DNA from 3 places in the Rhodococcus baikonurensis genome. Region 3 is predicted to be linked to each of the others. Evidence: riboswitches for the same ligand, from Rfam matches in the RefSeq annotation. Region 3 holds a riboswitch; each other region holds the start of a gene.
The links. A riboswitch is a leader RNA that binds a small molecule or an ion and turns the genes downstream of it on or off. The one in region 3 is predicted to bind cobalamin.
Positions count from the first base shown of each region.

Region 1: another riboswitch for cobalamin. It lies ahead of metE (5-methyltetrahydropteroyltriglutamate--homocysteine S-methyltransferase); the one in region 3 lies ahead of ABWI03_RS10875 (ABC transporter substrate-binding protein).
Region 2: another riboswitch for cobalamin. It lies ahead of ABWI03_RS11385 (FecCD family ABC transporter permease); the one in region 3 lies ahead of ABWI03_RS10875 (ABC transporter substrate-binding protein).

Region 1 is NZ_JBEUOQ010000002.1:29,305-39,151, forward strand. It holds gene ABWI03_RS04290 (TetR/AcrR family transcriptional regulator) at 12-668, shown strand; gene ABWI03_RS04295 (quercetin 2,3-dioxygenase) at 706-1,773, opposite strand; gene ABWI03_RS04300 (alpha/beta hydrolase) at 1,770-2,714, opposite strand; gene metE (5-methyltetrahydropteroyltriglutamate--homocysteine S-methyltransferase) at 2,933-5,197, opposite strand; cobalamin riboswitch at 5,357-5,565, opposite strand; gene ABWI03_RS04310 (helix-turn-helix domain-containing protein) at 5,663-6,100, opposite strand; gene ABWI03_RS04315 (response regulator transcription factor) at 6,321-6,950, opposite strand; gene ABWI03_RS04320 (sensor histidine kinase) at 6,947-8,071, opposite strand; gene ABWI03_RS04325 (ABC transporter permease) at 8,072-8,866, opposite strand; gene ABWI03_RS04330 (ABC transporter ATP-binding protein) at 8,866-9,822, opposite strand.
Region 2 is NZ_JBEUOQ010000004.1:112,888-122,734, reverse strand. It holds gene cysK (cysteine synthase A) at 1-667, shown strand, start outside; gene epsC (serine O-acetyltransferase EpsC) at 673-1,251, shown strand; gene ABWI03_RS11410 (hypothetical protein) at 1,310-1,618, opposite strand; gene ABWI03_RS11405 (cation diffusion facilitator family transporter) at 1,648-2,607, opposite strand; gene ABWI03_RS11400 (alpha/beta hydrolase) at 2,618-3,556, opposite strand; gene ABWI03_RS34185 (TetR/AcrR family transcriptional regulator) at 3,609-4,217, shown strand; cobalamin riboswitch at 4,234-4,369, shown strand; gene ABWI03_RS11385 (FecCD family ABC transporter permease) at 4,487-5,494, shown strand; gene ABWI03_RS11380 (ABC transporter ATP-binding protein) at 5,491-6,309, shown strand; gene ABWI03_RS11375 (ABC transporter substrate-binding protein) at 6,306-7,367, shown strand; gene ABWI03_RS11370 ((2Fe-2S) ferredoxin domain-containing protein) at 7,364-8,065, shown strand; gene ABWI03_RS11365 (aldehyde dehydrogenase) at 8,397-9,842, opposite strand; gene ABWI03_RS11360 (Rv3169 family protein) at 9,847-9,847, opposite strand, start outside.
Region 3 is NZ_JBEUOQ010000004.1:2,566-12,412, forward strand. It holds gene ABWI03_RS10840 (AI-2E family transporter) at 1-856, opposite strand, end outside; gene ABWI03_RS10845 (hypothetical protein) at 921-1,397, opposite strand; gene ABWI03_RS10850 (DUF6131 family protein) at 1,534-1,689, opposite strand; gene ABWI03_RS10855 (nuclear transport factor 2 family protein) at 1,854-2,255, opposite strand; gene ABWI03_RS10860 (DUF1254 domain-containing protein) at 2,356-3,711, shown strand; gene ABWI03_RS10865 (SDR family NAD(P)-dependent oxidoreductase) at 3,764-4,555, opposite strand; gene ABWI03_RS10870 (siderophore-interacting protein) at 5,034-5,891, shown strand; cobalamin riboswitch at 5,932-6,112, shown strand; gene ABWI03_RS10875 (ABC transporter substrate-binding protein) at 6,171-7,184, shown strand; gene ABWI03_RS10880 (class I SAM-dependent methyltransferase) at 7,185-7,937, shown strand; gene ABWI03_RS10885 (FecCD family ABC transporter permease) at 7,934-8,974, shown strand; gene ABWI03_RS10890 (ABC transporter ATP-binding protein) at 8,971-9,744, shown strand; gene ABWI03_RS10895 (arylsulfatase) at 9,760-9,847, opposite strand, start outside.

The sequences.
Region 1 (9,847 bases), on a different contig from region 3:
GAGGAGTAGGCATGGGACAACATGGTGACCGGGTGAAGAAAGCCTTGCTGGACGCAGCTGAGGAGCTCTTTGCCAGGGAAGGGGTTGATGCGGTCTCCAACCGGCACATCGCCGAGCGCACTGGTAGTGCCAATCACTCCGCTGTGACCTATCACTTCGGCGGACGTGACGAGCTCATTCGGGCGTTGATCGAGCGTCATACCGACGACACCCGTCGCCGACGCCGTGAACTCGCCGATCTACTCGGCGAAGACCCGGATCTCCGAGATCTGTTGGGCTGCCTCATACTCCCGTGGACCGACCAACTGGCGTCCTTGCCTCGTCCGAGCTGGCGTGCACGGCTCGTACAACAACTGAAGGCGGCGCCGTCGGGCATCGAACTCATTGCCATGCTGTCGGATCCGCTGGTCGACGAAGTGTTTCAGCGGGCGATGGGTCTCCTCTCGGATATTCCTGCGCCCGTGCTCGTCGGTCGATCTTGGATCATGGGACGAATGGTCACCGACGTCTGCGCCGAATACGAGGCACGCCTCGAGCAGGACACCATCGAGCCCAACTGGACCGGGTTGGCCTACTTCCTCATCGATGCTTGCGCGGGGATGCTCAGAGCGCCGGTGACCACCGTCGGCGACTTTCTCAGCTCTCGTTCGGCGGGCACGCTCTCTTAGTTCAGGGAATGGTCATCGGAGGTGAGCGCAGATCGCTTTATCCGCCGGGAGTTGGGGGCGGCCCGACGACCTCCAGGTCCAGTTCGGCACGAGCGCGCCCGAATCCTTCACCAGGGAAGGTCATGTCGCCTCCTTCGACGTGGACGTGAGCCTCGGTCGGGCGGTTCATGTATTCGAAGAACTTCTCGAACACACCGGTGGTCAGGAGTCCGAGCATCTGGGTGCTGTGGCCGGCGAACGAGAAACTGTGCACGGTGCCTGCAGGTGCGTGAAGGAAGTCGCCTTTGGTCAGAAGGATTTCCTTACCGTTCGCGTGCAACAGAATCCGGCCCTCGAGGCAGAAGAAGTTCTCGGTGTGCTGACGGTGGAAATGCAACGGAATGTATGGACTCTTGCCGCCGCTGGTGTGCATCGCGAAGTACGTCGAATCCGTGTTTCGGGAGCGTGCGAGATAAGTGTTGAGTTGGTCCATGCTCGCCCATCGGTCACCTTCGCCGGCTCGCAGGACGTAGGCCGAATTGGACTGAGGCAAAATCGATCCCGACGACGAGGGAAGATCCTTCTTCTCCAGGTCGAGAACTCGAATTCCGTACTGCGCTGCAAGTTCGGACTGACGCGCGTCTGAAACATTCTGGTCAGCGCTGATGTCGAAGACGTGCGACTGCGTGGCGGTGCCCGATTCTGCGCCCCAACTGTGTCCGTCACCGACAGTGAGCCAACTCAGGAATCGCGTGCGATGCGCGAGCATGCGGTACGCGTACGGCGTGCCGGGTGGGATCGACACGGCGTCTCCCGCTACGAGGATGTTGGTTTCGCCCGGAAGCCAGACTTGGAGTCGACCGTCGGTGACGTACAGGAAACGGAATTCGTCGGAGTGCTCGACGAACGGCGTCTCGACACCTGCGCCGCCGTAGACGTAGGCGGCGCCGAACTGTCCACCGGTATCTTGCGGGCGGGCGATGACTGTGAGGAGTTGACCGCCTAGTTGGTATCGCTCGCCTTCACCGGCGGACAGGTGGTAAGGCACGCAACGCCCTGGTAGAGAATCCGATTCGGGAACGGTGGAGTGGACCTCGTCCAAACTCGGAATGTCGAATGTGGTCATGAGAGGGACGCACCTGCTTTCAGCGTTCGAGAGAAAAAGGCTTCGATAGTCGCGAACGACGCGCATGGGCGGCGTTCGACGAACCGTCTCCCGCGGTCGGTGGAGGCTCGGACTGTTGCGGACGCGGACGGATCACGCTCGAGGTGCCCCTGATCGAGACTGAGCCCAGGACCCAGCTCCAGCACGTTGCCCGGGTTGAAGAAGCCGTGGCCGAAACCGTCCACGAGATAAAGGATCACGTCGTTTCCATAGGCGGCGAGCGAGTCGTACAGGCTGACGCTTTGGTGGTGTGGAACCATCGTGTCCTCGATCCCGTGCATGACCAGGAACGGGGGCGTTCCGCCCTTGGCTACGAGTGCCGGACTCGCGTCGCGTGCGGCGGCGAGGTTGTCTCGAATCGGTCCACCCAACAGTGATGCCTCGGGCGATACTTGTTCGGCTTCGGAGATCGGCGACGAAAGATTCACCAGGGCAGGAAGATCTGCTGGGCCGTAACCGTCGACGACGGCCTGGACTGCTGAGCTGACGGATGAGGCTTCTTCGTGGTCCAGCCGAAGGGTCGAGGAATGGATGCCGGCAAGCGCTGCGAGGTGCCCTCCTGCCGACGATCCCCAGAGTCCAATTCGATCCGGATCCACGCGATGTTCGGCGGCATTGCTTCGCAGCCAGCGCACTGCGCGCCGAACGTCGAGCAATTGACCGGGGTGAACGATGTCCGGTGCCAACCGGTAGTCGATGCTGACCATCACGTATCCCTCGGCAGCGAAATGCTTCGCGAGGTCTGGGCAGGCCGTGCGGTCTTGTAGCCGCCATCCACCGCCGTGGATCCACACGATCGCAGGCAACGGCTGCGGCGGGTCCTTCGGTCGGACTATGTCGAGGTGTAAGCCAGGGGCGTACTCGACCGTGGAATGGCGGACATCGGTCGAAACCGTGTCCACGTGGGTGAACTCCTTCGACGTGAACCCGGGCCTGGGTCGTCGCTTTCGCGGTTGTAAGGCCTCTCCTTAGGTCACTGTCTAGTAAGGCAAGGTAGCAGGAAAGGGAGAGATCCGGAAGCCTACGTTTCTATGCTTCGAGACCGATCGGCCATACGGCATGACCCCCTGTGTGCCTTTCCGATAGTGCCACCACCAGAAAGGCGCACAGGGGCTTGCCCCTAAAGCTCCGCTCGTACCACCTTCGCGGCTTCGACGAGGTTACGCAGCGACGCTTCGACCTCGATCGGCCCCCGTGTCTTCAATCCGCAGTCCGGATTGACCCACAATCGTTCGACCGGAACAGCTTTGAGTGCTTCGCGTAGCGACTCCGCGATCTCGTCGACGCTCGGCACGCGTGGCGAGTGGATGTCGTAGACACCCGGACCGACGCCGAGGTCGAACCCGACCGAACTGAGATCGTCGAGCACCTCCATGTGTGATCGCGCAGCCTCGATGGACGTGACGTCCGCGTCGAGACCGGCGATGGCACCGATCACCGCTCCGAACTCGGAGTAGCACAGGTGGGTGTGGATGGCGGTGGAATCCGCGACGCCCGAGGTGGCCAGCCGGAAGGCACCGACCGACCAGTCCAGGTAGGCGGGCTGGTCCGCAGCACGCAGTGGAAGTAGCTCACGCAGTGCCGGTTCGTCGACCTGGATGATTCCGATACCGGCGGCCTGCAGATCGACCGTCTCGTCTCGAATGGCCAGTGCGACTTGATTTGCCGAGTCGGCGAGCGGTTGGTCGTCGCGGACGAACGACCAGGCCAGAATGGTGACGGGCCCGGTGAGCATGCCCTTGACCGGCTTGTCTGTCAGCGACTGTGCGTACGTGATCCAGTCGACGGTCATCTGCTTCGGACGTGAGACGTCGCCGTACAGAATCGGCGGACGCACGCAGCGGGTACCGTACGACTGGACCCATCCGTTGGCTGTGGCGAAGAACCCGTCCAACTGCTCCGCGAAGTACTGCACCATGTCGTTGCGTTCCGGTTCGCCGTGAACGAGTACGTCGAGTTCCAATTTTTCCTGGAGTGCAACAACTTCGGCGATCTCGGCGCGCATGCGGTCGACGTACTCGGCTTCGTCGATCTCGCCCTTGCGCAGCGCCGCGCGAGCGATACGGATCTTCGACGTTTGTGGGTACGAGCCGATAGTGGTCGTGGGCAGCGGTGGCAGAGACAGCAACTCGTCCTGGGCAGCGCGGCGCTCGGCGGCGGGCGCGCGACCGGTCGCCGAGCTCAGAACGGCGTCCAGCCGGCCTCGAACGCTCGCGTCATTGAGTCTGCGATCGTCCTTGCGGGTCGACGCTGCAGCTCGTGCCAGCGCGAACTCGTCCTCCACCGACTCTCGCCCCTGCGTGAGAGCGGTTGCGAGAGTGACCACTTCCTTGACCTTCTCGGTGCCGAACGCGAGCCACGAGCGTAGGGCCTTGTCGACATCGGCTTCTGCGTCGAGAGTGTACGGAACGTGCAGCAGGGAGCACGACGTGGAGACGGCAAGAGTATCCACGCTGCCCAACAGAGCACCCAACGTGCTCAGTGCCGAATCCAGATCCGACCGCCAGATGTTTCGTCCGTCGACCACACCGGCGACGACCAGTTTGCGAGCGAGTTCGGGGACGGAGCCGATCGAATCCTGACCGGCCACCAGATCGACGGCAAATCCTTCGACACCGGTGGACGCGAGTGCGGGCAGCGCGTCACGCAGCGAACCGAAGTACGACGCCAACAGGATCGACGGCCGCTCGGTCAGTGCCGAAAGCTGTTCGTACGCAGCGCGTGCCGCTTCGATTTCCTCGTCGGTGCGATCACCTACGAGAGCCGGTTCGTCGAGCTGAACCCACTCCGCGCCGGCCTTCGCGAGCCGACCGAGTAGATCCGCGTAGAGGGGGAGCAGTTCGTCGAGCCGCGAGAGCAGAGGCTCGTCAGTGCCGACAGGCTTCGAAAGCAACAGGAAGGTGACCGGTCCGATGACGACCGGGCGGGCTGCGATGCCGTCGGAAAGTGCTTCTGCGAGTTCGGACAAGACCTTGGACGGGTCGAGTGCGAACGTGGTGGACGGCGAGATCTCCGGCACCAGGTAGTGGTAATTGGTGTCGAACCACTTCGTCATTTCGAGCGGCGCGATGGTGTCCGTCCCACGGGCAGCTGCAAAGTAGCGGTCCAACGGATCGGCGACCGATGCGACGCGATCGGGAAGTGCGCCGAGAAGAACTGCGGTGTCGAGCATTTGATCGTAGAAGGAGAAGGTGTTGACCGGGATCGAGTCGAGGCCCAGGTCACGGAGGTCGGCCAAGCCCTGCCGACGGAGGTCACGGGCGACGCTCTGCAAGGCGTCGGCGTCGATGCGCCCCGCCCAGTAGCTTTCGGTTGCCCGCTTGAGTTCTCGATGAGGACCGATGCGCGGTGAGCCCAGCACGGTCGAAGTGAATGTCGTTGTCACGGAGTTTCTCCAGATTGCCAATGCACTGATGGCCACTGCCGGCAGACGGGTACACCTCACGAGACCCCGAGCTTCGGCGGGCAGCACTGCCCGAACCACGCACGAGGTCCGATGGAGATCTACACGCCCATTCCACGAGGCGGTGGACCGTCGGGCACGGCGTGCCCGACACAGTCGGCAGGTCTTCGGACTCGCGGGCACTCGATCGAGTTGGATCGAACCTACTGGCCGTCGCTTCCCAGGCGGATGCCCAGTGCACATAAACGGCGGTCGTTCCTGCTTACCGCTGCGGGACAGTCCCGGATTTTCACCGGGTTCCCTCTCACTCCGTCAGCTTGCGCTGACGGGGCTTCGACGCCGGGAACGGTCTTCGGGGCTCCTCATGACCGTGCCGGGCGAACCAGCTGCATCGATCAGCATAAGGCCAACCCTCCCTGCGCAGTCAAGGAGAGTCGGCGAAGGGCGCTACGCGCGTGACATGTAGGAATTCGAGTCCGGTGGTACGCGCGGAAGATTCTCGGAGGAACGTAGATTCTCCGCCATTTCCACAAGCAGATCCTGCGAAGACGGTGAGAGATCGACGACCCGAGCAGTGAGGTTTCGCAGGCGCACGTTGTGCAGCTGTTCGAGAAGTGAGAGGTCTGCTTCGCCACCGGAGACGGTCGGTGGAGTGTGGTCGGACGGGGCGTAGAAGTAGTCCGGATGGACGTTGAAGAAGTGGGCGAGGGCAGCGACCACTTCGGGTGACGGGTTGGTTCGGACGCCGGTGCGTAGTTGCGACAGGTACGGCGTCGAGATGCGGCATCCGAACTCGGTCATGCCGCGAACGACCATCGCGTTGGTGACGTGAAAGTCGGCAGTCTCGAACAGCGAGTTCAAGCGATCGTTGAACTGGTTCGACATGAGACGTCCCTTCCCCCGTTACGCACAGGCTCCGTCGATTCAATTAACTGCATCATAGCCAGTTATCGAACGATTAGCTGTTTTGGATTCTCACGAAGGGGGTCCTTTGCAGGGAAAATCCCTAGGGTAGAAGGTCCCTACTTTGAGTGATCTGGACAAATCGTCATCAAGAATCGAACGGCGGACTATTTGCCGGCGAAGCGGATTCCGGCATCGCGGATCAGAGCCAGCCGTTCGACTCGGCGATTCTCACGGCTTCGGCGCGGGTCGTGGCACCCGTCTTACCCATTGCGGACGACAGGTGATTTCGAACTGTCCCTGCGGACAAGAACAGCGCCCCCGCGATGGCCGCCACGGGTGCGCCGTCGTGAGCAGCGCGCAGTACTTGGGTCTCACGCTCCGTCAGGGGCGACTCACCGCTGACGAGGCTGTCAGCCGCAAGGGTGGGATCGACGACGCGCAGTCCGGCATGAACACGCCTGACCGCGTCGGCAAGCTGCCTGGCAGGTGTGTCCTTGACGACGAACCCGCCGGCCCCCGCGTGAAGGGCTTTACGGAGAAATCCTGGGCGCCCGAACGTGGTGACGATCAGAACCCGGGTCTCGGGTGCTGCTTCGCGAAGGGCCGCTGTCGCGGCGATACCGTCCATGCCGGGCATCTCGACGTCGAGAAGCGCGACGTCCGGACGGTGCTCGAGTACGGCAGCCACCACCTCGTCACCGCGGACGACCTCGGCCACCACGGACAGATCGGATTCCAGATCGAGTAGCGCGGCCAAAGCTCCTCGCACGAGCGCCTGGTCGTCCGCCAAGAGCAGCCGTATGGTTGCTCGATCGCCCTGGTTGCTCACACTTTCTCCTGTTCGACGACCTGAAGTGCAAACCCTTGCGGTTCGGGATGAGTGATGATCACTCGTGCGCCCGACGCGCCGGCCCGCTCACGCAATCCGATCAGACCGTTGCCGGAAGACGTCGACCCGGCCCCTCGTCCGTCGTCGACGACAGATGCGCTTCTTTCGTCGACCGTGATCCGACAGTGTGTTGCTCCGCTGTGCCGAACCACGTTGGTGACACCCTCACGGATCGTCCATGCGAAGAGTTCTCGGAGGCGAGTGGGGACCATGTCGGTACTGCTCGGCACGTCGTCCTCGATACCTGCCGCACGCAATGCCTCTCGTGCACGGGCTATCTCGACGGGAAGTGAAATTCCACGAAATCCTTCGACGGCCGATCGCACGTCCGCAAGCGCGTCTCGAGAGAGTCTTTCGAGATCGTCGAGTTCGCTGCGCGCACGTTCTATGTCGACGTCCAGTAGGCGGTTGGCCAGTTCAGCTTTGATCGTGATGACGGTCAGCGAGTGCCCGAGGATGTCGTGCAGATCGCGCGCCATCCTCGTTCGCTCTTCCATGATTGCCCGCTGCTCCTGCTCTTCGCGTTCATGGAGCATGGCGAAGTTGCGGCTGATCAGGGACATGATGCCCCAGGTCGCGAATGCGGCCGCGCAGACTCCGAGGGAGAGCCCGGAGTAATTACCCCACCCGGACGAGAGGCTGACTATCTCCACGGAGGCTGCAAACACCAAGGCGAGAATGCCGCCCGCGACGGTCGGCAGCAGCGTCACCGCTGTCACCGCGAGATACGGTGCGGCTGCCAAACCCGTCGGCCCGACGCTGACGATCATCACGGCGGCCAACACGGTCAGAGCGGCCAGAGCCAGTGCAGCTTCGCGAATTTTCGGCCGAGTCATTGTCATTCGGCGCCGCTGTTGAGTTGTGGCGAACGTGTACAGGTAGAGCGCACTGAAGGTGATCGTCGCGAGAATCCCTGTCCAGCCGCGCACTTCGTCGCGCAGATTCCATCCCTCGATCAGCGGTCCGCCGAGAAATACCATCCAGACCGCCGCGAAGAGAACACCGAAACGATTCCGCCGCGGTAGCGCGACGGAATCGTTTCGGTCAGTCGTTTGCGACAACTACACACGCTCCGTATCTCGTTGGAACCGCCAGATCGCTCCGCCGGCGAAGATGGCGAACCACACCAGGATATTGACGATCCAGGTCCAGTGAATGCTATTGCCGGTCAACGGTGCGTGGGCGAGGGCATTGATGCCGAACATCGGCGTGAACTGTGCGATGGTCGCCCACACGGAACCGTCGGTGAGAGGTACGAAGAGTCCGCCGCCGAAGGCGAGCAGGGCCAGTCCGGGGCCGAGCAACTGCATGACGTTCTCACTGGGGAGCAGATACCCCATGAACAGGCCGAAGGCCGCGAAGATCGACGATCCCAGCCAGGCGATCAATGCTGTTGTGAACCAGAGCGATCCGTCCATCTGCGCAGACGTGAACGCGCCGACGACGTAGACGACAAGGATCGAGACGAGACCGAGCAGCATCGCCATGATCAGTTTGACGGCGATGTAGGCGACCGGCGTCAGTGGAGTCAGGCGCAGTTGCCGGCTCCATCCCGACGCTCGTTCGATCGAGACCATCGCTCCGCCACTCGTAGTGGCCAGCATCGCGCCGTACAGGGCCATGCTGATCATGATGTACGCGGCGACATTGCCGTGCCCGATCCCGTGGTCGTCGTCGCCTTGACCGAGCCCGAAGACGAGGAAGAAGACGACCGGCATGACGAGTGTGAAGATCATCGTGCGCCGATTGCGGGTCAGACGACGAAATTCCAGTCGCAACAGGGTCGTGTTGAATCCGCCCAGTGGTACGACGGTTCGCTCGGCTCCGTAGGTGTTCGCTTCGATTGCAGTGGTCATCACTTCTGTCCTTCGGAGTTGTTCGACGTGAGTGCGATGAATGCGTCTTCGAGGCCACGCGAGACGATTTCGAGATCGCGAGCCTGCGTGTTGGTCAGCAGAAACCGTGCAACGGCATCGGTGTCGCCCGAGTGCACGAGCAATGACTCACCACGCACCTCGACGGCGTCCGAGTTCGGTATGGCTCGGAGCAGTTCGTCGGTGATACCGGGGACTCGTGCGCGCAGGGTGCGCCCGGACGCCATCGCCTTGACCTCGGCGGTAGTCCCGTCGGCGACGACTGTGCCCTGCCGGACCAGGATGATGCGGTCGGCGTAGACATCGGCCTCTTCGAGGTAGTGCGTCGCAAAAAGCACAGTGCGACCGTGATCTGCGTCGGCGCGGATGGCGGACCAAAAGTCCCGACGCCCTTCGACGTCCATACCGGTGGTCGGCTCGTCGAGAATGAGCAATTGGGGGTTCGACAGCAACGCCATCGCAAACCGCAGGCGCTGTTGTTGTCCGCCTGAGCATTTGCTGACGAGGCGATCGGAGATGTCGAGGATTCCGGCTCGCCCCAGCACTTCGTCGACCGGACGGGATTGGGCGTACAGGCTGGCGGTCAGCTGCACGGTCTCGGCCACCGTCAGTTCTTTGAGCAGCCCGCCGGTCTGCATGACTGCAGACACGAGTCCGCGGGCGATCGCCGATCGGGGTGACATTCCGAAGACGCTCACGTCGCCCGACGTCGGTCGGGACAGTCCGAGGATCATGTCGATGGTTGTCGTCTTGCCTGCGCCGTTCGGGCCGAGGAACGCGACGATCTCGCCGGGGCGGATGCTCAGGTCGATGCCCTTGACGGCATCGACGGTTCCGAAACTCTTGCGAAGTCCGGTCAACCGGACGGCGTCGTGTGCCGATCCTTCAGGGAGTGTGTGCAGTGCCTGTGGTGAATGCCGTGCCTGTGTTGAGGTCATACATAGAATCTGCTCGCTTCGAGGA
Region 2 (9,847 bases), 110 kb from region 3:
GGTCATCCTGACCATGCCCGAGACCATGTCCACCGAGCGTCGCGTGATGCTGCGTGCTTACGGCGCCGAGATCGTCCTGACCCCGGGCTCGGAGGGTATGGCCGGTGCAGTCGCCAAGGCCAAGGAAATCGTCGAGCAGACCGAGAACGCAGTCTCGGCCAGCCAGTTCGCGAACCCGGCCAACCCGGCCATCCACGAGGCCACGACGGGCGAAGAGGTCTGGGCCGACACCGACGGCGCCGTCGACATCTTCGTGTCCGGCATCGGCACCGGCGGCACCATCACCGGCGTCGGACGCACCCTTCGCAAGTACAAGCCCGAGGTCAAGATCGTCGGTGTCGAGCCCATCGACTCGCCGATCCTCAACGGTGGACAGCCCGGCCCCCACAAGATCCAGGGAATCGGCGCGAACTTCGTGCCCGACGTCCTCGATCGTGAGATCTACGACGAGATCATCGACGTTTCGTTCCCCGATTCCATCGAGGTCGCTCGCGCACTCGGTACCCAGGAAGGCATCCTGGGCGGCATCTCGTCCGGCGCCATCGTCTGGGCCGCACTCGAGTTGGCGAAGCGTCCGGAAAATGCCGGCAAGCTGATCGTGGCTGTCGTGTGCGACTTCGGCGAGCGTTACATCTCCACCCCGCTGTTCGAACACATCCGGGACTGAGACTTGTGAGTATCCTCGGGACAATTCGCGAGGACCTGCAGGCTGCGCGCGGTCAGGATCCTGCCGCGCGCAGCAATGTGGAGAACGCGCTCGTTTATTCAGGGCTGCATGCCATTTGGGCGCATCGGGTTGCGCATCGCATGTGGGCCGTCCCCGCCTTACGTGGCCCGGCGCGAGTGCTCTCGCAGCTGACGCGCTTCGTCACCGGCATCGAGATCCATCCGGGTGCCACCATCGGTCGACGGTTCTTCATCGACCACGGCATGGGCGTCGTGATCGGGGAGACAGCCGAGGTCGGTAACGACGTGATGCTCTATCACGGCGTCACTCTCGGTGGTCGCTCGCTCGAGCAGGTCAAGCGTCACCCGACGCTGGGTGACCGGGTCACCGTCGGCGCTGGTGCCAAGATCCTCGGACCTGTCGTCATCGGTGAAGGTAGCGCTATCGGCGCCAATGCCGTTGTCACCAGAGATGTTCCGGCCGAATCCATCGCGACGGGTATCCCGGCGGTGGCGCGGCCACGGACTACCAAGGAGAAACTGGTGGACCCGAACAGTTACATCGATCCTGCGATGTACATCTGAAGCTGTCCTTCTTCGATGGCCACCCTCGTGTAGACGACGGGTGGTCATCGGCGTCTGCTCAGGCTCGCGTCAGGTGCCACCCGAGACGTCCCAGTACGACGGCCGTCAAAGCACCCAGTATTGCTCCGATCAGGGGATAGCAGGCGAGAATTAACCACTGAGGCGATTTGTCTGGGAGCGCCATGTAGGAGATGTTTAGGCTCGACTCGTAGTCGCGACTCATCTGCACACCCCGGATCGGTTCGTACGCCCCCTGATAGACGATTGTCTCGTCGGGACTGGTCATCACGTCGATCAGACCGCCCACCAGGGGAATTCCACCGACGACAAATCCCAGAACCGCCAGAATCACGATCAGTGCGCGCATCGAACGAGCCTATCGCCCGGCCGTAGAGTTCAGACTGCGATCGACGGTTCTTCGGGCGTCGAGAGGGTCAGGATCGCTCGCACGACGCGTGGACTCTGCTCGAGTGAGCGTTCGAGTTCGCGCAACGTGTGGGCCACTCGGGATTCCGCGTAGTCACCGACCAGATCGACGCTGGCCACCAGGTACACCTGCCGCGGCCCGAGGTATTCCATGCGCAGGAACGTAATTCGGTTGATTTCGGGTAGTTGGGTGAGAGCTTCGACGGCTGCTGCCCGCAGCGTCGGTGAGGCCTCTTCGCCGACCAGGAATCGGCGGTTGCGATCGATCAGGATGATCGCGATGACTCCGAGAAGTATGCCGACGAAGATGGAGCCGAGGGCGTCGGGGATCGGTGAACCGGTGATCTGGTGCAGTAGGACGCCGACGAATGCGATGACCAAACCGATCAGTGCTGCAGCATCTTCGGCGAACACGGCCCGGGTCGTCGGGTCGGATGTGTTGAGCGCCTGGGCCATGACGTCGCGGTTCACGGCGGACGCTTCGGTTCGGAGTTGCTTGTACGCCTGCCGGAACGAGATGCCTTCGAGGATGAACGAGACGCCGAGGACTGCGTAGGCGACACCGAAGTCGGTGGCCGGTTCGGAATGGAACAGTTCCTGGATGCCGTGGGTGATCGACACACCTGCGCCGAGCGCGAAGAGTCCGAGGGCGGCGAACATCGACCAGATGTAGGCCTCCCGGCCGTACCCGAGTGGCTGGTCTCGGTCGGGAACCCTTTTCGAGCGGCGGTTCGCGATCAGCAACAGCACTTCGTTGCCGGTATCGGCCCAGGAGTGGGTGGCCTCGGCGACCATCGATGCAGATCCGGTGACGATGGCGGCCGCCGTCTTGGCCCCGGCGATCAGCGCGTTAGCCGCAAACGCCAGTACGACTGTCGTGGTGCTCTCGTCGCCGTTTCCCGTCGGCTCGGCCTTGGGTTCGATGCTCACGAACTTCAGGCTAGGCGGGTGGCGACGGTTTCGTGCGGTGACGCTCGGCGACGGAGCGCAGCAGTGTGTCGACGGCGTCGTGGAACTGCGTCAGGCCCGGCTCTTCGACGGGAAAGTGCCCGCACCCGTCCAGCATCACGAATTCGGTGGGTGCGTTGATGCGGCGGAGGAACTGCAGGCTCAGTTCGGGTGGCGTCCATCGGTCGTCGGCCGGGTGGGTGAGCAGAACGGGCGTCGTCCGAAATGCTTCGGGTGCGGTGTGCTCGAACGAGAAGTAGCTGCTGAGGAATCCGAGTGGCACCCGAACACCGCCACCGCACGGATCGGTTGCGCACAGCGTCGCGAGTTCACGGTTGCTGCTCATGTTCGCGACGTCGGCGACCCAACGGATGGGCACGCGGATACGGCCCACCAGTCGTTCGGTGCGGCGCATCAGGGGAGCGCCATAGACACCCATCGGGCCGAACCGCGCCGCGGCAGCTCTGGCCGACGGATTCGAGGGATCGAGCAGACAGGTAGCGACGACGGCGTCGGCCAGACCGGTTCGCGCGGCTACCTCGTAGGCCAGCAGACCGCCGATGCTGGCTCCCAGAAGCACCAGCGGCCGATCGTCGGCTGCTTTCTCGGCCCGGACGAGGTCACAGAGGAGTTCGACCCACTGCTCGTACCGGACGCCGGCGGGATCGCCTACGACGGTGTCGCCGTACAGCGGAAGATCGGGGAAGAGGACTTCGGCTCCGAGTTTCACGCCGATCCCGGCGAACGGCCACAACGCGCCCGAGTACCCGCCGGCGCCGTGGATACCGAGAACCCGAACCGGCGCGTCTGGAACCACTGCCCGTGCGACGTGGACGGTGTTGCCGTTCCACTCCCACCACGTCGTGGTCGGCTCCGGCATGTGGGCGGTGTACCGGTCGGGCATAAACTTCGAGTAATCGGCGCTGGTCATCTACACAATTCTCGGTACCGGCGTCGCGGCTGACAACTCGCATCGGAGGACCGTGTCGACTCGGCGGAAAAGGCCCTCCCAGCAGCGCTCGAGGGCTACCTACGACGCGATCCTGGAGGCAGCTACTCGCGTTTTCGCGTCGGAGGGCATGGCGGCGACCACCAACCGGATCGCTGACGAGGCAGGCGTCTCGGTGGGCTCGCTCTACCAGTATTTCGGCGATAAGTACGAGATCCTCTCGGAGTTGGCGAACCGTCATGTGAGTGCCGCGCGGGAACGTTTTGCGGTCTGCCTTGCCGACATCGTCGAGCGTGAACTCACTCCGGACGAGGCTGTCAGGTCGTTGGTGGAGTGCGCGATCGAAGTGAACAGTAAGCCGCGAGAGTTCTTCCACCTGCTCTACGATCAGGTTCCTCGGACCCCTGAGCTCATCGAACAGGTCGAAGGAATGAATCGGCAACTGGTACTGGGTTTTTCGGAGTACTTGCAGAGCCGCGGTTTCAGTGCGGACGATGCGTTGTTGACGTCGCGGTTGACTGTGACTGCCGTGGACGGCCAGGTGCATCGGGTTGTGCTGGAATCGGATTCACCCGAAGAACTTCGCGTGCGCACCGAAGCCGTCATGCGGCAGGCGAGATCGATGATCGCGTCGGAATCCTGATCCGGTGTATCGAATGGTGACTGCGGTCCGTTATGGTTCTGACGTCATCATCGAGGTAATGGGAAGTCGGTGCAATTCCGGCGCGGTCCCGCCACTGTGAGGTCGTCCATGCGTCGACCGTAGCCAGATACCACCCTCGTTGACGTTGTGTCATGCCACGAGGATGGATCGGTCACACCATGAATGCTGTTGGCGGAGCTCTGTCTCCACCTACCCACCTGCCTTCGCCGAAGGCTGGTGCGCCTCGAGGACGGCTCAGTCCGGGTATCGTGCTGCCCGCTCTGCTGGTCGTCACCGTGCTCTCTGCTGTGTGCGCGTTGGCATTCGGATCCGAGATGCTCCCCGTGTCCACTGTGGTGGACGTGGTGCACTCGCGCTTCGGAGGCCCACCCGTCACGCGTTCCGAACTTGCGATCGTGTGGGGGATCAGAGCACCTCGGGTACTTCTCGGTCTGGCCGTCGGCGCTGGTCTTGCCGTCGCCGGCGCGGTGGTGCAAACCCTCGTCCGTAACGCTCTTGCCGATCCCCACCTGCTGGGAGTGTCGTCCGGCGCGAGTGTCGGTGCCACCGCCGTCATCACCACCGGACTGTTCGCCGGCGCGGGAGTGTGGGCGCTCAGCTTCGGTGCGATGATCGGAGCACTGGGAGCTGCGATTCTCGTCTTCACCATCGCGACGCTGCAAGGCGGCATCACTCCACTGCGATTGGTTCTGACCGGCACCGTTACCGCATCCGCCCTGTCGGCGATCGCGAGTTTTCTGGTGCTGCGTACCAATGATTCCCAGGCCGCGCAGTCCGTATTGTTCTGGCTCCTGGGAAGTTTGGCCGGGGCCTCCTGGGACAAGTTGTGGGTGCCGGTCATCGTTGTGGTCCTGCTGACGGCAGCGGTGTTCGCCCTGCACGGTTGGCTCGACGCACTGGCGGCCGGGCCGGACGTCGCCGCTTCGCTCGGTATTCCCATCCGCACCCTGCGAAACGTGTTGTTCGGAGTGCTGGCAGCGTTGGTCGGCACGATGGTGGCAGTGTCCGGCGCGATTGCCTTCGTAGGCTTGGTCATACCGCACGTCACACGCATGCTTGTCGGAGCCAGACATCGAGTGGTATTGCCGGCGGCAGCGCTGATCGGCGCGTCGTTCCTGGTGTGGGTCGACGTCGTGGCGCGGACCTCGTTGCGACCGACGGAGATCCCGCTGAGCGTGGTGACCGGGGTGATCGGCGCCCCGCTGTTTCTCCTGCTTCTCGGCCGTCGGCGCTACCGATTCGGTGGCAGTTCGTGAGCGCCCGAGCACTGCCGCTGACAGCGTCCGGAGTCGTTGTCCGTATCGACCGTCGAACCATCGTCAAAGGCGTCGACATCGCGGCTGACGCCGGCGCAGTGGTCGGCGTGGTTGGTCCGAACGGTTCGGGCAAGTCGACGTTCTTGCGGGTTCTTGCCGGTCTCGGGCCGATCGCCGACGGTGACGTTCGCGTCGGCGACGAGTCGGTCCACACGATGTCCGCGCGTTCGCGGGCCAAAGCCATTTCCTTTGTGGCGCAGGAAGAGCAGAGTCCCGCCGATTTGTTGGTGCACGAGTACGTGACTCTGGGCCGCACACCACATGCAAAGCCCTGGAGTGTCGGCGGCAAGGACGAGAAGGCCGTCGTCGATCGTGCTCTGGGCGAGGTCGGAATGATCGAGCACCGGTTCTCTTCCATGGACACGCTGTCCGGTGGGGAGCGTCGGCGGGTGTTTCTCGCCCGGGGACTCGCGCAGGACGCCGGCGTGCTCATCCTCGACGAGCCGACCAATCATCTCGACATCCGGCACCAACTCGAACTGCTCGATCTGGTCCGGTCGCTGGACCGGACGGTGATCATGGCACTGCACGACCTCGATTTGGCTGCAGCAGTGTGTGATCGGGTGCTCGTTCTCGCGGATGGCGTGGGCCACGCGTTCGGCCATCCCTCCGACGTACTCACGACCTCGGTCGTGGCAACTGTTTTCGGCGTCGAGACATTCGCGCTCGTGAACCCGGTTACCGGCCGTTCACACCTCGTATTCGAATCACGAAATCCTCAACCACAACACACATTTTCGGAGAGTGCACTTTGATACACGTCAAGACCCGAGCGTCGTTCGGTGCGGTCGCAGCCGCAACAGCGTTGTTGGCCGTGTCCGGATGCTCGGCAACCGCGCCCGTCGACGACTCCGCGGACAAGACTTCGGTCACGCTGGAGAACTGCGGAACGGAAAGCACTTTCCAACGTCCGATCGAAAAAGTTGTTGCGACAAGCAATGCGGCCAATATCGGCACCATTCTCCGAGTCGGCGGTCTGGATCGCCTCGCTGCCGTCGTGTTGAACACGAACAACGACGCGGTCATGGACTCGATGTTCGGTCCCGGTATCGCCGACGTTCCACACCTGGACGGAACGATCACGATGGAGACGATTCTGGGTAAGCAGGCGGACCTGGTGGTCGGGTCCTACAGCGGCTTGTTCAAGGGCGCCTCCGGCGTGACGCCGGAATCACTGCAGAGCAACAATATCGATGCATATGTCATCTCCGACAGTTGTCGGCAGAGCGCCGCCGCGGATTCCGCGCTCGGAACGATGGGGCCGTGGGATGCTCTCCGTGCGGACGTGACCAATTACGGAAAGCTGTTCGGAACCGAGGACACCGCCGCCCAGGCTCAGACCGAATTGGATTCGCGTTTGGCGCGTCTGGAGTCGGCGCCGGATGCCGCCGACAAGCCGAAGGTACTGATCTACGACAGCGGTGAAGAAGATCTGTACACCAGTGGAGGCAACGGAGCCCCCAACGGAATCATCGACGCGGCCGGAGGAACCAACGTGTTCGCCGATGTCGACAACACCTGGTTCAAAGCGAGCTGGGAGACCGTAGCGAAGTCCGAACCCGACGTCATCGTGATCATGGACTACAAGAAGAGCGCTGACGAAGTACAGGGGAAGATCGACGCGATCAAGAGCCGAGAAGGCCTACGCGACCTCGACGCCGTCAAGCAGAACCGCTTCGTCGTACTTCCGCTCGCCATGTTCACCAGCGGATTCCCCAACATCTACGGCGCGGAACAGTTGCGCGCGAAGATCGAAGAGTTCGGGCTGGCTCCGTCGAGCAGCATCGACTGGACAACCGCGCCGTCGGCATGAGCAACAACCGGTGCTCGCGTCGGGTGATTGTCGTCTTACGGCCGACTGTCAGCGGCCTGGACGAGTCGGCTGCACGACGGATGCTCGACGCTGTTCGGGCCGGCACCGACGTCGACGTTTGCGTTGCGTACCTCGATGTCTCCTCGCCGAGCCTTCACGAGGAACTCGATCGAGCCCATGTCGATGACGTCGACAAGGTCGTGTTGATTCCAGTTGCGGTGCCGAGGGATCGGTACCTGCTCACGTGGACAAGCAAGGCGGTTGCGAACTGGCGCGAAACCCGGATCGACGCCGAACTGGAAGTGTCGCTACACGAATCGGAATCTTTGGAAGGTGCAGTGGCCGCGCAGGTGATCGACGAACTCGACTCGGCGGGAAAGCCGATCACTGCCAGTCCGGCGTCGTATCGCAGTCCGGCCTGGTCCGTGATCGAACCGCACGAGACTCATCTGTTGGTGTGCAAGGGCCCGCGCTGTATGGCGTACGGAGCGGGACCGTTGCACCGGGCCATGAGCGCCGCGGCCAAAGGAACGTCGGCAAAGGTGACGGGAACGGGTTGTCTGAGCCCGTGCAACCTTGGGCCGTTGGTGATCGCGAACCCTGGTGGTACGTGGTTCGGTCATGTGAACGCCGGAGACGCCGACGCGTTGGTGTCCGGTCACGAGGATCACTTGGTGGATCACGTTCTGGACCGATAGATGCAGAGTCGGTGAGAGCAAAGAACCCGCTGAGCGCGACGTGCGCTCAGCGGGTTCTGTTGTCCTGTCTCAGGAACCGAACGGAAGGGTTCCCGGCGGGATCTGGTATCCACTGCTGCCGACGGAGGCGCTGCCCCAGAGTGCGAGGAAAGCGTTGATGGCGTTGGTGAGCATATGAATGTCCTTTGTGAGATGACTGATTCGTTTTCGACGGTACCGGGTGGATCTGTGGATTCGCTGGGAGTTGGCACCCATTTCACGGGGTTGGCACCCGTTCCGGCAGGTCGGAACGGGTGCCAACTGTCAGCAAAGGGTGCTGGCCTCGGGTGGGTCAGCCCACGTAGCCGGGCGGCATGAGTACGGACTTGGTCTCGCAGAAGGCTTCGAGGCCCTCAGGTCCGTTCTCGCGACCGATACCGGAGTTCTTGTAACCACCGAACGGTGAGCCGGGATCGAAGGCGTACCAGTTGATCGCGTAGGTACCCGTGCGGATCTGCGCGGCAACTTCGAGTCCGTGATCGATGTCGGTGGTCCACACCGATCCGGCGAGGCCGTAATCCGAATCGTTGGCGATCTTGATGGCCTCGTCCTCGGAGTCGTACGGGATCACCGAGAGAACGGGTCCGAAGATCTCCTCACGTGCGATGGTCATCGAGTTGTCCACGTCGGCGAAGATCGTCGGCTCGACATACCAGCCCTTGTCCAGGCCGGCGGGACGTCCACCACCGAGTACGACGCGCGCGCCTTCTTCCTTGCCCTTGGCGATGTATCCCTCGACGCGCTCGCGCTGCTTCTCGGAGATCAGCGGGCCGAGTTGTGCTGCGGGATCGGACGGATCGCCGACGGTCATGAAGCCTGCCGCGGTCTTCATTCCCTCGATGACCTCGTCGTAACGCGAACGGGGAGCGAGGATTCGGGTCTGAGCGACACAGGCCTGACCGGTGTTCATCAGGCCGGACATGACGAGCATCGGCATTCCGGCGGCGATGTCGGCGTCCTCGAGGATGATCGCGGCGGACTTGCCACCCAGTTCGAGGGAGCAGCGCTTGAGGTTCTGCGCGGCGATGGCACCGATCTTGCGGCCGACGGCACTGGATCCGGTGAAGGTGATCTTGTCGATGCCCGCATGAGAGACCAGGTATTCGCCGGTCTCGGCTCCGCCGGGGAGTACCGAGATGACGCCTTCGGGAACACCTGCCTCGGTGAAGATCTCGGCGATCACGTGGACGGAGAGAGGGGATTCGGGTGCGGGCTTGAGCAGTACGGTGCAGCCGGCGAGCAGTGCGGGTGCCAGCTTGTTGATCGCCAGGAACAGCGGGACGTTCCAGGCCAGCACGGCGGCGACGACGCCGACGGGCTCACGGGTCACCTTGGTCTGCCCGAATGCGCCGGTGCGCTTCTCTTCCCACGCGAACTTGTCGGCCAGTTCGGCGTAGTAGCCCAGCGTCGCCATCGACGGGGTCTGCTGCATCATGCCGACCATGGCGGGCGGCTGACCCATCTCGTTGGAGATGAGCTGGTTGATCTCCGCGCTGCGCTCTTCGATCAGCTTGGCGGCCTTGGCGAGGATTGCGCCGCGCTCGGCGGGGGTGGTGCGTGACCACGGTCCCTCGAATGCCGCGCGGGCTGCGGACACGGCCGCGTCGATGTCTGCCGGTGCTGCGATGGGACAGCTGCCGACGCGCTCCTCCGTTGCGGGAGAGAACACTTCGAGTACCTGGTCGGTGGCCGGGGCCACCCATGCTCCACCGATGTAGAGCTTGTCGTAGTCAGTCATCAATT
Region 3 (9,847 bases):
TCAGATCGAGCAGGGCGACCAGCAGCGCCAGTATCAACGGGTACGGCACGTCGAAGATCAACAACCATGCGAAGGTACATCCTGCGGTGATCACGGAGATCAGAACATTGCCGAGGACGTACCCACCCACGCCTGCCAGTATCTGATCACCGATGGCGATTGCTCGTGGCCGCCGCGAATGTGGCACCAACCGATACAGATTCGTGCGGATTCGTGGATAGTCGATCAAGAAGTACGTGGTCAGTACAGCAACGATTCCGGCGTCGGCGACTGCGCTGAACACCGCCCGCCCGGCACCGAGCAAACCCGTTGCGAGCGCAGAACCCGAACCGTCCAGTTGCGTGGTGAGGTGCTGCTCGAGGTGATACTTCTCGTCGAGGTCGCTGACGATGGGATACCGGTCCCGAATGTGCGTCAGAAGTTCTGGAGCGTGCGATGCGAACTGACGCCCCTGCTCGACCAGCGGGGTGATCGCAGCAACGAGAAACAGCGCCAACATCACGGCAATCCCGAAAAGCACCACGGTGACCGCGATCCAGCGTCGGAAATTTCTCCGCTCCAGCCAGACGATCACCGGTTCTATGCCCACCGCGAGAAACAGGGCCACCACGATCAGGATCAGCATGCCTCGCGCCGCAAGCAGCACTTCGATCACCGCGTAAGTCACGGCAACTCCGGCAGCGGCGGTCAGACCGATGAAGAACGGTGAACGACGATCGAACCTCGGTCCGGGTTCACCCAGCGGCCGGACGGGCGTCGCCAATGCGGCGGCTTCGCGTTCGGCCACCGCCATCGGATCCGGAGCTTGGACTTCGCTTTCGGGGTCGGGTGACGTGTCCGCGGAATTGGGATCCATCCAAGCCACCTCACGATCCGCGCGACTTCCCGGCTCGAGGGTGAGTACCCGTGCCGTAGTCGGATCAACCTCGAGGCTTCTCCGCTCCACTTCGTGTCAGCGCGAGCCCGGTTCCCACAACTCCGATGATCGACACAGCGATGGCGATGCTCGGCCAGCCGTCACTCTGCCAGTAGACGTCGTCGAGAGTGATCAGTAACGCGGCCTCGTCGACGATGAGTCCGAGCGCAATGCCCAACGCGATGCCCATCCATGTTCGTGCGCGAGGGCTTCGGTCGACGAGTCCGAAGATCGCCACCCCCGCCAACAGGAGAATTCCCCACAAGTAGTGGTGCAGATGAGTGCCGCCGGCACTGATGTCGCCGACATCCCTGGTGTCGATCTGGATCAACCACGTCACCAGACGTGCTCCGCCGAACGTCAGCGTGAAGGCCACCCACGCCAACACCAAACCGCGACGTGATTCGTCAACTTGATTCCATCTGCGAGGGAATCTGAATCTCTCGGCAGATTTCTCTTCGTCATGATCTCGAGAAAGCATGCTTCATGTTTACCCGACGCCGAACAGAGTGATGATATCGGGTAGAGACACCGAAAAGCTATTGAAGAACGAAAAAGCGGTACTCGATCTCCGAAGAGACCAAGTACCGCCTTCTCAGCTACTCGCCCAGTATCGATCAATACCAGACTTTTCGTCCGCCCACTGCACGCCCGGTAGCACCGAGGATGGACAAAACTGCACCTACGACGACCAAGATGATGCCGACGGTGGTCAGAATACTCAACCCCGTGAAGAAGCCGATCAACGCCAGAATAATGCCGAGAACAATCATGTGAGAACCTCATCCGGTATGCGTATAAAAATGATCTACTCATCTGACGCTACTACAAAAACATCACATTCTATAAATCCGATAATTGACGTCGTAAATACTGAACTCGTATTACTACCCAATAGTCTCGACGTTAAAACATCAGCGTTTCTTCGCATTCTCGTTCACGGTTCCGCGTCCTCGATCTTCGCCTCGACCGCCGGCGTGATGTGGCTCAACACGCAGCGCCAGCGACCTTCTCGCCGGGCGAACACGTCGGTGGTCCACTCGTCGGCGTCGTACTGCCTGCCGTCGTAGTGCGCAGTATTGGTGATCCGTGTGGTGAACAGTGCAACGTCACCGAAGAAGCGCACGCGAGCGTTCCCGACACGGTCCATCGCCGAATGAGTCAGGTCGCCTGAGGCCACGAAGGCCAGAAACTCCGCTTTGGTCGAGACCCCCGATTCCGAAACGATGACCCAGTCGTCGGTCATGAAGTCGCCGATCCGTTCGGCGTCGTTCGAGCACATCGCGACGTTCCATTCGTCTGCGGTCGCTGTCAACGCCGCTTTCTCCTGATCCGACATGTCCACTCCCTCCCCGCCGTCACCCCTTGCGGGTGATGCCGCGACGACAGGGTTCCCGCAAGGTGGACCTCGAACCGACGTGAACGACGAGAGGGCACCGATGACCAGCACCACCCGCACCGAGCTTGCAGCTCAGGCGTACATCTACGGATTTCCCCTCGTTTTCAATCTCGACCAGGTCAATCGGTACGTTCACGACGGTGTCGGGGCAAACCCGGCCGCACCTTTCAACACCTTCAGCCACGCCCGCACGCTCGCCGGCCCGGCCGACACCTTCGTCACGATCAACAACGACACCGTGTACTCGATGGCGCAGATCGACCTCTCGGTCGGCCCCGTCGCGCTGCACGTCCCCGATACCGATGGCCGTTACTACGTCCTCCAATTCGTCGACGCCTGGACGAACAATTTCGCTTACGTCGGGCACCGTGCCACCGGCACCAAGAGCGGAGACTTCCTTCTCGTCCCGCCCACCTGGACCGGAACCCCGGCGGCCCAGACCACGGTGATCAGATTTCCCACGACTGTTGCATCGATCGTCGGCCGGTGGGCGTGCGGTGGCGACGACGACCTCCCCGCCGTGCACGCCTTGCAGGACGCCACCACCCTGACCGTCGTCGACTCCGCCGGGGCGCCGGCAGGTCTCCCGGTCCCCGACTCCGAAGTCAGCCAGGACCTCCTGTTCCTCGAGAAACTCCGCATCTGGTCGCAGGCCTTTGCGCCTGCACCGCGCGACCGAGAGCTGCAGGATTCGTTCTCGGCGATCGGAATCAACGAGCGCGGGCCCTCGCCCTACACCTCGCCGTCTGCCGACTCGCTGTCTGACGACGAGGCAGCCGCACTCGCCGACGGATTGAGGATCGGTGAGAAGAACTTGCTCGAGGCCCTCACCAAAGGCTCCAGTCCCGAAGTCAACGGATGGAAACTCACCTTCCACGCTTTCGACTACAACCTCGATTACTTCGAGGTCGGCGCAATCGACGATCCACAATTCAAAATCGCCGATCCCAGGTTGCGCATCGTCGAACGTGCCGCGGCGGCCAAGGGCGGGCTCTGGGGCAACCATCCCTACGAAGCGGCGTACATCATGACCTACGTCGACGATCAGAGAGAGCAACTGAACGGAAACCGCACCTACACAATCAGACTCGACCCCACTCCACCGGTGAGCGCGTTCTGGTCGTTGACGATGTACTCGGTGCCCGACTTCTTCCTCGTGGCAAACCCGGTCGACCGATACTCGATCGGCGACCGCACTCCAGGTGTCGTCCACGACCCCGACGGTGCGTTGACGATCACGATCAGCCACGAGGAGCCGAAAGATGCCACAGCGAAAGCGAACTGGCTCCCCTCCCCGCCCGGAGACTTCCGACCGGTCCTGAGAATGTACGAGCCTTCGCCCGCCGTACTCGATCAGTCCTACGTCGTCCCCGCTATCACTCGCTCGCGAGAATGACGGCTCGCGTCTGACGGCCTGCCCTGGGGCAGGCCGTCAGACGGACGCAGAATCAGGCGTGTGTGCCGCCGTCGACCCGGATCTCCGTGCCGGTGATGAAAGCACCATCCTCGGAAGCCAGCATCGCGATAACTCCCGCAACACTTTCCGGCCCCGCCATGGGGGCGCCGCCGGACTCCAGATCAGTGCTCAGAATCGGCGACAGCTTGCCGAAGAGCGACCAGTCGGTGTCCTCCGGCAGATACGACGCCGTTGTGTCGGTGATCCCGCTCTTCACACTGCCCGGAGCTACCGCGACGGCGCGCAGACCTTGCTTGCCGTATTCGAGAGCCAGTGCGTGAGTGAAGGACTGGATTCCTCCCTTACTTGCCGCATATGCGGCCATGTACGGGTGCGCGAAGGCTGCGGAGGTGGAGCTGAAATTCACCACTACTGCGTTGCCCGTGGCCAGGAGAGCTGGCAGTGCCTGACGAGTGACGAGGAAGGTGCCGGTCAAGTTCACGGAGATCACCTGATTCCACAAGTCCAGTGAGGTCTCGTGGGTGTGCCCGCCTCGCAGTATCCCGGCGGCGTTGACCAGTACATCCAATCCGCCGAGGTTCGAAATCGCCTGACCCACAACATCGATCACGGAATTCTCGTCTCCGATATCGACGACGACGGTGTCGAGACGACCCTCCGTCGAGGCATGTTCAGCCGACTTCCGGGTGTCTGCCAGACCCTTCTCGGAGATGTCGACAGCGACCACACGGCCACCTTCGGCGAGCAACCGCAGCGCGGTGGCCTGCCCGATTCCAGATCCTGCGCCGGTGACGAGAATACGACGACCTTCGAAACGATTCATTGCTGAGTACCTTTCACGAAAACGAGTTGGTTGGTAATCCAGGCTCGGCGGCGCCGACACACAACCACCCGACACAGAACTTCGGTACGGGAAAAGCGCAGCACGGCAACAGGTGTGGTGCTGCGAAGTCACGGCAAGGCGATGCCCGCCGCAGTGGCGAATGTCAGACGGATCCGGCCGGTACGGCCAATGTTCTTTCGATCCAGACGAGACCGGAGGGGCGGCGGTCGATCGCCTTACGCCCCCGTCGGAAAGTCGCTACGCCGAATCGGGCCGTGCGCAGTGCACGGCCGGAAGCGAGAGAACAGCGGCGTATGGACATCACGAGCACGGTAGCAGTGCGAGTACAAATCGCTCAAACGCGTTGTTCGCTGCGCCAGTTCATTCAGGTAATCAGATGTCACTTCTGGACAAATCTGTCGACTTAGGCAGTACTAACCTGATCGCATCTCGAAAACCCGATCCAGGAGCACAGTCGATGACACATGCAGACGCCACGAGCACAACAACTCCCCCGACGACCGTCCTACGCACCGCTGACCACAATCGCGGACTCAACGACGTTCGCGCGGTCGTAGAAGCACTGGAGCGACCGAGCGACCATCTGCTGCGGATCACGGCCCGTTTGACGGAGTCGACCGACGATCCGGCCTGGTCACGCCCGAACGTCACCGTACGCATGAATCTCGGGCCTTCCTTCGACGACGCTTCGCGCGTGTACACGGTGCGTTCCTACGATTCCGCCACCGGATCGATCGTCATCGACGTGGTCCTGCACGGACAGACCAGCCCGATGATGAGGTGGGCAGCGGCGTTGACCATCGGTGACACCTTCGGTCTCACCGGTCCGCGACCACACTTCTTGGTCCCCGACGTTCCAGGTCGACGGATCGCACTTTTTCTGGACGGCACCGCAATACCTGCGCTGTACTCGATCATCGAGCAGCTACCTACCGACGTGGTCGGAATCGGCTGGGTCACAACAGATGACGAGGTCGCATTCGACGAACTTCCCACCCTCCCCGGCCTGGAACTTCATCGCGTGAGCGCCGATCCCGCCGAGTCCGACGGCCCTCTGACAGCACGAGCACGCGAGCTCGCCGATCCCGAGAGTTACGTCGTGTGGGGAGCCGGTGAACGCAACGAGATGCGCTCAATCCGGAAGCACTTTCGATCGACCGTCGGACTCGACAAAGACGACGTCGCGATATTCGGATACTGGAAGCACGGCGTCAGCAACACCGAAATCGACCTCCGCCGGCGCGAGAACTACGAGCGCATCCTCGCCGACGGTGGAACCCTGACCGACATCGACGACCTGGCGATCGAGATCTGATCGCCCTCACCGGCCGACCTGACCGGTTGTGCACTGCGGTGATAAGTTCCTCTGTGCCAGCAGACCTCCACACAGGGGGTCAGGGAATCCGGTGTGAATCCGGAACTGACGCGCAGCGGTGAGGGTGACCGCCCGGGCTTACGCCACTGGATGAGAATCTGGGAAGGCGCTCGGGTGGAGTGATCTCGAGTCCGAATACCGGCTGGCAGCAGGGGCCAACAGGCGCCTGTTCACACGGTAACGGGCTCCGCGAACGAGCCCCTGCGAGAACGAGATTCCATGCGTCTGTCCACACTTCGCGTATCCGCCGCTGCCGTCGCGGCTCTGTTGGGTGCATCGTTGGTTGCCTGTTCCTCCGAAGACAGTGCTGCCGAACAATCCAACTCTTTCGAACAATCCGGCGCCACTGTTCAGAACTGTGGCCGAGACGTCACGGTGGAGCGACCGATCGAACGAGCGATCGCGGTAAATCAGCCTGCCGCCGAGATGCTGTTCGCGCTGGGAGTGCAGGACCGGATGGCCGGCTACGCCATGAGCGATGACGATGTCCTCCCCGAACTGCGTGAGGCGCGCGGTCAGGTCCAGGCCTTCGACACCGAGTTCCCGTCATTCGAGAGTGTCCTCGAACGCGAACCGGACATGGTTTACACGACTTTCAATTACACGTTCACTTCGGAGGGCATCGCCGACCGAACCAAGTTCACTGACCTCGGTGTCGCGACATATCAGTCACCCAGTGAGTGCACCGGCCAGGACGCAGAGCAGAACAAGGCTCTCACACTCGACGACCTGTATGACGAAATCGGGGACGTGGCAACACTGTTCGATGTCAAGGACAAAGGTGCCGAGCTGACCGAGAGTTTGAAGGATCGCGCGGCCACCGCCACGGCGTCACTGGGAGCCGAGAATGTGACACTGGCGTGGTGGTACGCCGCCACGAAGACCCCGTACTTCGCCGGGTGCTGCGGCGCACCGGGAATCATGACCGACGCGGTGGGCGCAAAGAACGCCTTCGACGACAACAAGCAGTACTGGCCCGAAATCGGTTGGGAGAGTGTGCTCGACCGGGACCCCACCGTGCTGGTGCTCGCTGATCTCGACCGCGGCGGAGACGGCGACAGTGCGGCGGCCAAGATCGCGTTCCTCGAATCGGACCCGGTAGCCAGCAAGCTCACCGCAGTGAAGAACAAGCGATACATCATCCTCGAAGGCACGACGATGGATCCCTCGATCCGCAACGTCGGTGGCATCGAACAACTCTCCGACGGCCTGCGCCGGTTGGGCGTGGTCTAGATGTCCACGGAAGTCAGCGAACTGGTGCGTCAATGGGACGACCAGCAGGCGGCATACATCGCCGATCGCGAGAAGCGCTTCGACGTGATTCTCGACGTTCTCGAATTGCAGTACGCGCACGCTCCGTTCACAGTCGTCGACCTGGCCTGCGGACCTGGTTCGTTGAGCGTCCGGATCCTCGAGAAGTTCGGGCACGCGAGCGTTGTGGGGATCGACTACGACCCGATGTTGCTGGAAGTCGCCCGCCAGTCGTCGACTCGTTTCGGCGACCGAATGCAGCTGGTCGACGCAGACCTGCTGAGTACCGATTGGCCGACTTCGGTGACTGCGCCGGTTCAGGCGATCGTGTCGACGACCGCGCTGCACTGGTTGCAACCGCAGCAGCTCGTCGAGGTGTACCGGCAGTGCCGCGAACTGCTGAGCCCCGACGGCGTTCTGCTCAACGGTGATCACTTTCGCTTCGACGGTCGCTCCCCTGTCATCGGACGGTGGGCGAAGGCGCACGACGAGCAGACACAACGCTCCGCTTTTGCTGCCGGGGCTCCCGAGTGGGACAGCTGGTGGGACGAGTTGCGGGCCACCCCCGGGATCGGGGCACTGACCGACGAGCGTGAGCGCAGATTCGCCGGTCGCGACGCCACCGCGCCCACCGCCGTCGATTTCCAATTGGCGGCGCTCGCGCAAGCAGGTTTCCGGGAGTCGGGTACGGTCTGGCAACTGTTCGACGACTACGTGGTCTACGGCGTGAGATGACGACAAGAGTTCGGCTGCGTGACAACCCGACTGCCGTCAGCCTGCTGTGGGTGATCGGTGTTGTCACGCTGGCCGGGTCGGCCGCCGTGGCGATCACGTTGGGGCCGGCGGGCCTGTCGGTCGGTGAGGTGACCTCGATCCTCGTCGGGCACCTCGGAGGTACCGCGGCGGACGTCACACCTATCCGCGACGGCATCGTGTGGGATCTCCGTCTGCCGCGTACTCTGCTCGCCGCGCTCTGCGGTGCCGGTCTCGGGTTGTGTGGAGCGATCATGCAGTCGCTGCTTCGCAATCCACTGGCCGATCCGTTTGTCCTCGGCATCTCGTCCGGCGCCTCGACCGGTGCCGTACTGATCGTGATCCTCGGAGTGGGGTCGGGAGTGATCGGCCTGTCGAGCGGCGCCTTCATCGGCGCGGTGATCTCCTTTGCCCTTGTGCTGCTGCTCGCCCACGCGGCCGGCGGCACGCCGGATCGGGTGATCCTGGCCGGTGTCGCCGCGACCCAACTGTTCTCCGCGCTCACCTCGTTCATCGTCATCACCTCGGCCGATCCCGAGCAGACCCGCGGCGTGATGTTCTGGCTCCTGGGCTCACTCGGTGGCGCCGACTGGCTCGACGTCGCGCTCTGCGCTGCGGTGGTCGCAGTCGGCCTCGTGGTCTGTCTGACTCACTCCCGCGCACTCGACGCCTTCGCCTTCGGTGAAGACGCGGCGGCGTCACTGGGAGTGAACGTGTGGCGGGTGCGCGTGACCCTTTTGTTGGCAACAGCTTTGATGACCGCGGTGATCGTGAGCGTCGCTGGCGCCATCGGCTTCGTGGGCCTCGTCCTCCCTCATGCGGCACGGGCCCTCGTCGGGTCGAACCACCGCCGACTCCTGCCCGCGTCTGCACTGATCGGCTCCATCTTCCTGGTCTGGGTCGACGCTGTGGCACGCACAGCCATTGCACCGCAGGAACTCCCGGCCGGCGTGGTGACCGCACTGGTCGGTGTGCCTGCGTTCGCCGTCATACTCTGGAGACGGAAGGCCAGGCCATGACACTCGAAGCAACCGGTGTCAGCTGGCGGGTCGGCGAGGCGCTCATAGTCGACGACCTCGACGTGTCCCCCATCGTCGGAAGCACGGTAGGACTCCTCGGCCCCAATGGCTCGGGTAAGTCGACACTGCTGAAACTGCTTGCCGGGCAGAACCGTCCGACGTCCGGTGTGGTGGCTCTGGACCGAACTCCGTTGCCTGACTGGAAACGCCGCGATGTCGCGCGCCGGATTGCCACCGTCGATCAGCACAGCAACACCGAGATCGACCTGACGGTAGCCGAGGTCGTCGAACTCGGACGCACACCGCATCGCGGACTATGGGGCGGGCAGTCGGATTCCGACCGCGACGCCGTCCGCGCTGCGATCGAACACACCGATCTCGGCGGCATGCTGGACCGTTCGTGGCACACGCTCTCGGGTGGGGAGCGCCAACGCGTCCAGATCGCGCGCGCCCTCGCTCAGGAACCTCACGAGCTGCTACTCGACGAGCCGACCAATCACCTGGACATCAACCACCAACTCGAATTGCTCGCGCTCGTGCGACGCCTGCCCACCACCACGATCATGGCTTTGCACGATCTGAATCTGGCCGCCATGTTCTGCGATTCGATAGTGATGCTGAACCGTGGATCCATCGTGGCCCACGGAAGCCCGACCGATGTCCTCACCGCCGACCTGATAGCCGAGGTCTACCAGGTCGACGCCGAGGTCCGCTTGGACGGCCCCGGCGGCATACCCACCGTGAGATACCTTCCACCCAGCTCGGATTAGACGCGCTCGGATCTGTCATTCACGCGAGAGCATCGCCACTGCTTCGCGTTCGAGGTCGACGTACGGTTCACCACTGACGTCGATCGCCACTCGGTTGAGCGTT